4 regions of the Zavarzinia compransoris genome follow, and region 2 is predicted to be linked to each of the others. Evidence: riboswitches for the same ligand, from Rfam matches in the RefSeq annotation. Region 2 holds a riboswitch; each other region holds the start of a gene.
What was found. A riboswitch is a leader RNA that binds a small molecule or an ion and turns the genes downstream of it on or off. The one in region 2 is predicted to bind cobalamin.
Positions count from the first base shown of each region.

Region 1: another riboswitch for cobalamin. It lies ahead of DKG75_RS19980 (ribonucleoside-diphosphate reductase subunit alpha); the one in region 2 lies ahead of DKG75_RS14185 (DUF1636 family protein).
Region 3: another riboswitch for cobalamin. It lies ahead of DKG75_RS16230 (TonB-dependent receptor plug domain-containing protein); the one in region 2 lies ahead of DKG75_RS14185 (DUF1636 family protein).
Region 4: another riboswitch for cobalamin. It lies ahead of DKG75_RS13635 (energy-coupling factor ABC transporter permease); the one in region 2 lies ahead of DKG75_RS14185 (DUF1636 family protein).

Region 1 is NZ_QGLF01000006.1:67,212-69,392, reverse strand. It holds gene DKG75_RS19980 (ribonucleoside-diphosphate reductase subunit alpha) at 1-1,380, opposite strand, end outside; cobalamin riboswitch at 1,557-1,764, opposite strand; gene DKG75_RS19975 (isocitrate lyase) at 1,984-2,181, shown strand, end outside.
Region 2 is NZ_QGLF01000004.1:68,538-70,718, forward strand. It holds gene cobW (cobalamin biosynthesis protein CobW) at 1-842, opposite strand, end outside; gene DKG75_RS14185 (DUF1636 family protein) at 839-1,204, opposite strand; cobalamin riboswitch at 1,312-1,494, opposite strand; gene cobO (cob(I)yrinic acid a,c-diamide adenosyltransferase) at 1,585-2,181, shown strand, end outside.
Region 3 is NZ_QGLF01000004.1:478,884-481,064, reverse strand. It holds gene DKG75_RS16230 (TonB-dependent receptor plug domain-containing protein) at 1-965, opposite strand, end outside; cobalamin riboswitch at 1,199-1,417, opposite strand; gene katG (catalase/peroxidase HPI) at 1,509-2,181, opposite strand, start outside.
Region 4 is NZ_QGLF01000003.1:618,569-620,749, forward strand. It holds gene DKG75_RS13625 (SDR family NAD(P)-dependent oxidoreductase) at 1-27, opposite strand, end outside; gene DKG75_RS13630 (AraC family transcriptional regulator) at 165-1,055, shown strand; cobalamin riboswitch at 1,114-1,322, shown strand; gene DKG75_RS13635 (energy-coupling factor ABC transporter permease) at 1,360-2,037, shown strand.

The sequences.
Region 1 (2,181 bases), on a different contig from region 2:
GGCGCCGGACAGGGTCTTGTGGTTGTAGATATTGGCTGGGATCGGCTCGATACAGGCGGATGCCCCGCCGCAGATGATGCTGATCGAAGCGGTGGGGGCGATGGCGATCTTGTTGCTGAAGCGGGCCTTCAGGCTGCGTTCGGCGGCATCGAGGCAGGCGCCGCGCTCCTCCGCCAAAAGGACGGAGGCGGCATCCGCCTCGCGCCGGATCTGCCGGAAGATGCGCATGTTCCACGACTTCGCCATGGCGCTTTCGAAGGGGATGCCCTTCGCTTGCAGGAAGGAATGAAAGCCCATGACCCCGAGCCCGACCGAACGCTCGCGCATGGCGGAATATTTCGCCTGCGCCATCGTCTCGGGTGCGCTTTCGATGAAACTGGTCAAGACATTGTCGAGGAAGCGCATGACATCCTCGATGAAGCCTTCCTCATTGCACCATTCGTCGTAAGTCTCGATGTTCAGGGACGACAGGCAGCAGACGGCGGTGCGCTCCGCGTCGCGGTGGTCCGTGCCGGTGGGCAGGGTGATTTCCGAGCAGAGGTTGGAGGTCGAGACTTTCAGCCCCAGGTCGCGCTGGTGGCGGGGCAGGGCCTTGTTCACCGTGTCGATGAAGAGGAGATAGGGCTCGCCGGTCTGCAACCGGGTCTCCAGGATGCGCTGCCACAATTGGCGGGCATCGACATGGCGCAGCACCGCCCCCGATTTCGGGCTGATCAGCGGGAACATCTCGCCCGTCTTCACCGCCGCCATGAAGGCATCGGTGATGTTGATGCCATGGTGCAGGTTCAGGCCCTTGCGGTTGAAATCGCCGGACGACTTGCGGATTTCGAGGAATTCCTCGATCTCCGGGTGATGCACGTCGAGATAAACTGCGGCCGAGCCCCGGCGCAGCGAGCCTTGCGAGATCGCGAGGGTGAGCGCATCCATGACATGGATGAAGGGAATGATGCCGGAGGTCTCGCCGCAGCCCTTCACCGCCTCGCCGATGGAACGCACCCGGCCCCAATAGGTGCCGATGCCGCCGCCGTTGGAGGCCAGCGCCACATTCTCGTTCCAGGTCTCGACGATGCCGTCCAGACTGTCCGGCACGGAATTCAGGAAGCAGGAAATGGGCAGGCCGCGGGTCGTCCCGCCATTCGACAATACGGGCGTCGCCGGCATGAACCACAGGTTCGAGATGGCGTCATAGAGCCGCTGGGCATGGTCCACATCGTCGGCATAGGCACAGGCGACGCGGGCGAACAGGTCCTGGTACGATTCGCCCGGCATCAGGTAGCGGTCGTCCAGCGTCGCCTTGCCGAAAGCGGTGAGCTTGGCGTCGCGGGCGCGCACCAGCGTCAGGTCGGCCGGCCGGGGCGGCTGCGCCAGGGGGCGGGGCAGGGGGGCGACGCGGGGCGCGGGCCGCGCGGCGGGAAGCGGGACGAGATGACCGTTGTGGTCGAAATCATAGGCCGGCAGCGACACGTTCGATCCCCTCCTGATCGGTGGGGCGCCGGGATGCCATGGGCAGGGCTTATCCGCCCGCCGACGGCCATCCGCCCGGGACACCCCGCCCGTGGACAATCATCGGCATGGCAGGTCTCCTGGCTCGCGGGTCGTCGCCTTGCCCCGCCTTCCCGGGCCGGACGGTCCAGTGGCGTATCTTGGGCAGGCTCGTCGCTTACAGTTGCGGGGGCAGCTTCGGAATCGGGGGATTCCCTTGACCGAATTCCCTCTTAGCCCCGGATCTTGTGATTCCGGGGAACCATGCTGCGGACATCTTGTGGCCGGCGGGGGAGAGTCGTCAAGCCGCGCCTGGGCGGCCCGATCTTGACAGGATTTACCACGATTGTTTCCGGGCGGTCAGGTCTTTGACAAATTTACCTTTATTTTCAAATGGTTGTCTTTAACGGGGCGGGCCGCCCGCCTAGCATCGCGCCAGGTGTCGGCCCAGGACCGGGGCCGATACACCCCTTCCCGACGCGATCCGCGAGGAGCCCCCCAATGTCCAATCGCAAATCCTATGCCGACCTCGTGGCCGAGGTCGCCGCGCGTTACCCCTCGGGCCAGACGCCCGGCGGCGTCTCGGTCGACGATATCGTCCAGCTGAAGGTGCAGAATACCTATGGCACCCATCTCGACATCGCGCGCGGGATGGCCGGCGTCATGCGCCGGGACATGGCGGCCTATGATGCCGATGCC
Region 2 (2,181 bases):
TAATCCGCCGCGACCCGGGCGAGGCGGGCGGCCAGTGCTTCCGGATCGGCGGCCGGGGGCAGGGGGACGGTGAAACTCTCGAAGTCATTGTGCTCGTGGGCGCCGTCCTCGGCATCATGGTGCGAGGGGCGGGCGGCGAGGTCGTCCTCGGCCGCGGCGCCGAGGCCGAGCAGGACGGCGGGGTCGATCCGGCATTCGCGGGTCTCGATCAGCGGCGGGCGGCGCGGCCCGGCGGCGCGGATCGCGGCCTCGGCGGCGGCGCGGCCGGCCGCGTCCAGGAGATCGGCCTTGTTGAGGAGGATCAGGTCGGCGGCATTCACCTGGTCGCCGAAGACTTCGGCCAGGGGGTTGTCGTGGTCCAGGCTCGGGTCTTCGGCCGCCTGGGCGGCGACGGCGGTGGGATCGTCGGCGAAGCGGCCGGTGGCGGCGGCCGGGCCGTCGATCACGGCGATGACGCCGTCCACCGTCACCCGATTGCGCACGCCCGGCCAGTCGAAGGCTTTCAGCAGGGGCTTGGGCAGGGCCAGGCCCGAGGTTTCGATCAGGATGTGATCGGGCGGGTTCGGCCGGTCGATCAGGGCTTCCATGGTGGGCACGAAATCGTCGGCCACGGTGCAGCACAGGCAGCCGTTGGCCAGTTCGACGATACTGTCGTCGTCGCAGGCGGCGCCGCAGCCGCGCAGCAGGTCGCCGTCGACGCCGGTCTCGCCGAATTCATTGACGATGACGGCGATGCGCCGCCCGCCGGCCTGGGCGATGACATGGCGCAGCAAGGTGGTCTTGCCGGCGCCGAGGAAGCCGGTGATCACGGTCGCGGGGATTTTGCGGGAAACAGGGGTCATGAGCGGGGCTCCGGCAGGGGCGGAAGACGCGAGACGATGGCCTGATGCAGGCTGACGGGCCGGCCGGCGCGCAGCACCACGCCGTTCGGCGAGGCGCCGTAAGCGCGGGCATAGGCGGCCATGTCGCCGGCAAGATCCGGGGTCAGGCCGCCGACGACATAGGACCATTTCCCCGCTGCCGAGAGGGCGGCGGTGCAGCCCCGTTCGCAGGCCGCGAGGCAGACGATCGGGTTCACGCGGAACCCGCCTTCCGCCCCGGCCGCCAGGGTTTCCAGGCGGTCGGCGAGGCTTGCCCCGGCGCCGCGGTCGTCGCCGTGGCGGCACGAGGTGCAGACATGAAGTATGGGCTGGTCCTGGCTCAAGATCGGGCCCCGTCGCATCGCAAATCGGGGTGCCGGCGGCCCGGCATCCCCCGCCGGGCCCGATGCCCGGGGGGCATCGCCGCAGCCCAGGGCACCCCGCCCGGTTACGGTTCACGCGAATGACGGCAGGTCTCCTGGCTCGCGGGTCGTGGCCTTGCGCCGCCTTCCCGGGATGGCCCAGTGGCATGATGGCGCGCGGCTGACCGCTTACAGTTGCGGGGGCAGCTTCGGCATGGCACCGAATTCCCTTTTCACCCGGCGAGGCCGGGACCGTCGCCTTCTGGGTAGGCTGGAATGGCGGCGCTGTCAACGGCACGACGCTTGCGGCGGCTTCGGGGCCGTGCTCTTGATGGCCGCCCCATTTGTCGTGGAGTGCCGTGATGCCCGATCCCGTCAGCCCCGAAGAGGCCGCCCGCCACCGCGAGAAGATGCAGGCGCGGAAGGCGGTGCAGGATGCCGAAGTGGCCTCGAAGACCCTGGAGAAAGGCTTGCTGATCGTCCACACCGGGGCGGGCAAGGGCAAGTCCACGGCGGCTTTCGGCCTGATGCTGCGCATGATCGGCCATGGCCGGCGGGTCGCCGTGGTGCAATTCATCAAGGGCGCCTGGGGCACCGGCGAGCGCGCCCTGTTCGAGCGATTCGGCGATCTCGTCACCTGGCATTCCTCGGGCGAGGGCTTCACCTGGGAGGTGCAGGACAAGGCGCGCGACATCGCCGCCGCCCGCGCCGGCTGGGCCCGGGTGCTGGAGCTGCTGGCCGATCCCGGCCTGTCCCTGCTCGTCCTTGACGAATTGAACATCGCCCTTCGCTACGACTATCTGGAGATCGCCGAAGTGGTGGCGGCGCTGACCGCCCGGCGGGCCGATCTTCATGTCGTCGTCACCGGGCGGAACGCCAGGCCCGAATTGATCGAGGCGGCGGATCTCGTCACCGAGATGAAGGCGGTGAAGCATCATTTCGCGGCCGGGGTGCGGGCG
Region 3 (2,181 bases), 410 kb from region 2:
TTCGACGACGAGGTGACGGCGCCGTTGCCGAGGTAATCCATCTCGGTGCGGAAATGGGCGAGGCCGAGCTTGTGGCTCCACCGGCCGTCGAGCAGGGACAGGCGGGCCTGGCCGCGGGCGAAGGTCTCGTCCCCGCGCGAGCCGGAATTGGCGTCATAGGCATATTGGTAGACGCTGGTGGTATCGCCCGGGCGCAGGCCGAAATCGTCGTATTCGCCCTTGAAATGGCTGTCGCGGAAGACGACGTCGAAGCCGAGCATCTTCAGGGGATCGAAGCTGGCATTCACATAGGAGGTGATGCCGCGATAGGCGTCGTCCTCGCCGTTGCCGCGCCATTTGGCGGCCGAGGACGTGCCCTCGGTCGTGGTCGCGGTGGTGCCGGCGCGGATCGAGAACCCCTCCCCCGCGGCGGCGGCCGAGACATTGCCGATCACGGTCGCATTGCTGCCGCCCTCGAGGCTGGCCGTGACCGTGGGCGTGCCGCCGCCCTTCTTCGTGATGATATTGATCACGCCGCCGACCGCGTCCGAGCCGTAAAGCGCGCTTTGCGGCCCGCGCAGCACCTCGATCCGCTCGACATCCTGGGTCAGCAGGTGGCCGAAATCGAATTCGGAACTGGAGGCCGGATTGTTGACGACGACACCGTCGATCATCACCAGGGTCTGGTTCCCTTCGGAACCGCGGATGCGGACCTGGGTCTGGTTGCCGATGGTGCCGGTGCGGCTGACCGCGACGCCGGGAATGAGGCGCAGGGCGTCGGAGATCACGCGCACCTGCTTCGCTTCCAGTTCCGCGGCGGTGATGATGGTGACGGCGCTGCCGACCGCGGTCAGCGGCGTCGCTTCGCCGCGATTGGCGCTGACGGAAACTTCCGGCAGAAATTCCGCCTCCTCGGCGCGGGCGCCGGCGACGGCGGCCAGAGCGATGGTCGAGACGGTGGTGAACAAGACCCCAAGCCGCAGCATGATGACCCCCTGCATGCGGGCAGGCGCCGGCCGGAAAATGGGCGCAAGCATCCTGCCCCGTCCGCGGACGCGGACAGACGAACGACAAAGCGCCGCCCCCGGCCGGACGAAAGCCCGGCACGCACAGGATTACAAACGGTCATGGCGAGGCGGAAGGCCCGGCCGCGACGGCACCTATGGACGCATCACCGATACGGATTGGCCCGCCACCCCCGGTTCACCCGACCGGCGGTAAAGTGATGCCCTCGGTGGCAGGTCTCCTGGCTCGCGGATCATGGTGCCGTCCCGTCTTCCCAGCCGGCGCGAAGGCGCGGGGCCAGTGACATGGGGGACGCACTCACCGCTCACAGTTGCGGGGACAGCCACGGCCCGGCGGTTACTGCCGCCTTCCGTCGTTCCCTTTTAATCCGCGCCCCCGAAGGAGCCGCGGAACCACCGAAGCAGAGTTATGTTTATCAGGCGCTGCACCGCCGTCAATGGCGAAGTCGCACCGGAAAAGGCGCACCCCGCCCCGGCGCATGGCCGGGGCGGGGCGGGTCGCGATCACGCCAGATCGTAACGATCGGCGTTCATCACCTTGGTCCAGGCGGCGACGAAGTCGTGCACGAACTTCTCCCCGGCGTCGTCCTGGGCATAGACTTCGGCATAGGCGCGCAGGATCGAATTCGAGCCGAACACGAGGTCGACCCGGGTCGCCGTCCATTTCGCAGCACCGGTCTTGCGGTCGACCACCGCATAGACCCCCTGGCCCGCCGGCTTCCAGGCATAGGCCATGTCGGTCAGGGCGACGAAGAAGTCGGTGGTCAGGGCCCCTGCCCGCTCGGTGAAGACGCCGTGCCGGCTGCCGCCGTGATTGGCCCCGAGGACGCGCAGCCCGCCGACCAGCACGGTCACTTCCGGCGCCGTCAGGCCCATGAGCTGGGCCCGGTCGAGCAGCAGTTCCTCGGCCGCGGGGGCATAGTCCCGCTTCAGCCAGTTGCGGAAACCGTCGTGGATCGGCTCCAGCACCGCGAAGGAGGCGGCGTCGGTCCCGGCATCGGTGGCATCGCCGCGGCCGGGCGCGAAGGGCACGGCGACATCGACACCGGCAGCCTTGGCCGCCTGTTCGATGCCGACATTGCCGGCCAGGACGATGACGTCGGCGACACTCGCCCCCGCTGCCGCCGCGATCGGCTCCAGCACCGCCAGGACCTTGGCCAGGCGGGCCGGCTCGTTG
Region 4 (2,181 bases), on a different contig from region 2:
GCCGGTAACGAGGCTGATCTTGGTCATGGCGTCGGTCTCCTCTGTCGCGTGACGGGATCACTATCGGCGGGCGGCGGTGCGCGCGGTTGCCGGAAGCTCGACAAGATTTGCCTGATCCTGCCAGGGGGGATGCGGGCGCGCGGGCGATGGCATAGGCTTCGACCATGACCACGCTGCTCGATACCGTCCGCCGCTATGCCGATGCCCATGCCGATGCCTCGGGCCTTGCCGCGACCCCCATTCCCGGTCTCGGCCTCGTCCGCGCCACGGCGCCCAGCGGGTTGCTGCATGCGATCTCGCGGCCTTTGGTGTGCATGGTCGTCCAGGGCGGCAAGCAGGTCACCATGGGGGCGGAGAGTTTCGCCTTCGCCGCCGGGGACAGCCTGCTGATCACCGCCGATGTCCCGACGGTCAGCCAGATCACCCGGGCCAGCCCGGTCGCGCCCTATTACTCCCTGGTCCTTGCGCTCGATCCCGCCCTGATCGTCGATCTCGCGACCGAGATGGGGGCCGCCCGGGTCGCCGATGCCGCCCCGGTCCGGGTCGAGCCGACCGATGCGGAAGTGGCGGATGCGGCGCTGCGCCTGATGAAACTCTTGGACCGGCCGGCGTCCCTGCCCGTGCTTCAGGGGCAGTTGCTGCGCGAAATGCATTATTGGCTGCTGGCCGGGCGCCACGGCACGGCGATCCGCCGGCTCGGCTGGGCGGACGGGCACCAGCAGCGGGTGGCGCGGGCGGTCGCCGTGCTGCGCGCCGATTTCGCCCGGCGCCTGCCGGTCGAACATCTGGCCGAGGTGGCGGGCATGAGCCCGTCCTCGTTCCACCGGCATTTCCGTGCCGTCACCTCGCTGTCGCCGCTGCAATTCCAGAAGCAGTTGCGCCTGATCGAGGCCCGCCGCCTGATGCAGGCGGAAGGGCAGAGCGCCGGCAGCGCCGCCTTTGCCGTCGGCTATGAAAGCGTGCAGCAATTCACCCGCGAATACGGCCGCCTGTTCGGCCTGCCGCCGGTGCGCGACGCCGAGATCGCCCGCCGCAAGGCGACCGCCGCCGCCTGAACCGCCGTCTTCCTCGCTTGACAGGCGGGCCGGCTTGGCCCCTGCTGTCCGCGCTTGTGGTTTCCGGCCGGCGGGTGGCCCCCGCCGACCGGATGAAAAGGGAATGGGGAAGGGCCCTTAGGCCCCAGCCCCGACCGCCCCCGCGACTGTGAGCGGCGAGCGTCCTTCCATCATGCCACTGGCCTTGCCGGGAAACCGGCCGGGCTGGGAAGGCGGAAGGCGCAGCGACCCGCGAGTCAGGAGACCTGCCACCGGCAAGATATCAACCTCGCGCCGTCGGGTGAGACGGCAAAGGAGATTGGACATGCATATCGAACCCGGCCTCGTCGAGGGCGGAAAGATCTGGCTGAGCTATGCGACCGCGGCGGGTGCCGGCGGTTACACGCTGAAGCTGGCCTATGACGCCGCCCGCGAGCGCGGCTTCGTCTCCCTCGGCCTGCGTGCCGTCGCGGCGACCGCCCTCGTCTTCTCGTTCTTCGAGCTATTGCCGCATTACCCGGTGGGCGTTTCCGAGGTGCACCTGATCCTCGGTTCCACCCTGTTCCTGATCCTGGGCGCGGCTCCGGCGGCGCTCGGCTTGGCCGCCGGGCTCCTGATCCAGGGGCTGTTCTTCGCGCCCTTCGACCTGCCGCAATACGGCATGAACGTCACCACCCTGCTGGTGCCGCTCTTCGCCCTCGGCGCCCTGGCGCGCAAGGTGATCGCGCCCGAGACGCCCTATGTCGAATTGCGCTACACGCAGGCTCTGGCGCTGTCGACCGCCTATCAGGCCGGGATCGTCGCCTGGGTCGCCTTCTGGGCCCTCTACGGCCAGGGCTTCGGGGCGGAGAACCTGACCGCGGTCGCCAGTTTCGGCGGCGCCTATCTTCTCGTCATCGCGATCGAGCCGCTGGCCGATCTCCTGGTCCTGGCCGGGGCCAAGGCGCTTCACGGCCTCAGGGGCCGGGGCATCGTCGAACGCCGCCTCTACGAAGCCGCCTGACCGCCCGGAACGGGCCGGGGGCCATCGGGGGCGCCCCCGGCCCCGTTCCAAACCTTTCTCATCCGACAAAATTCTATTTCAACTGACAAAATTGTGCGTATAGTGGCGCCGTGCCCGGCCCGATGGCCGAGGCCGTCGCGACAT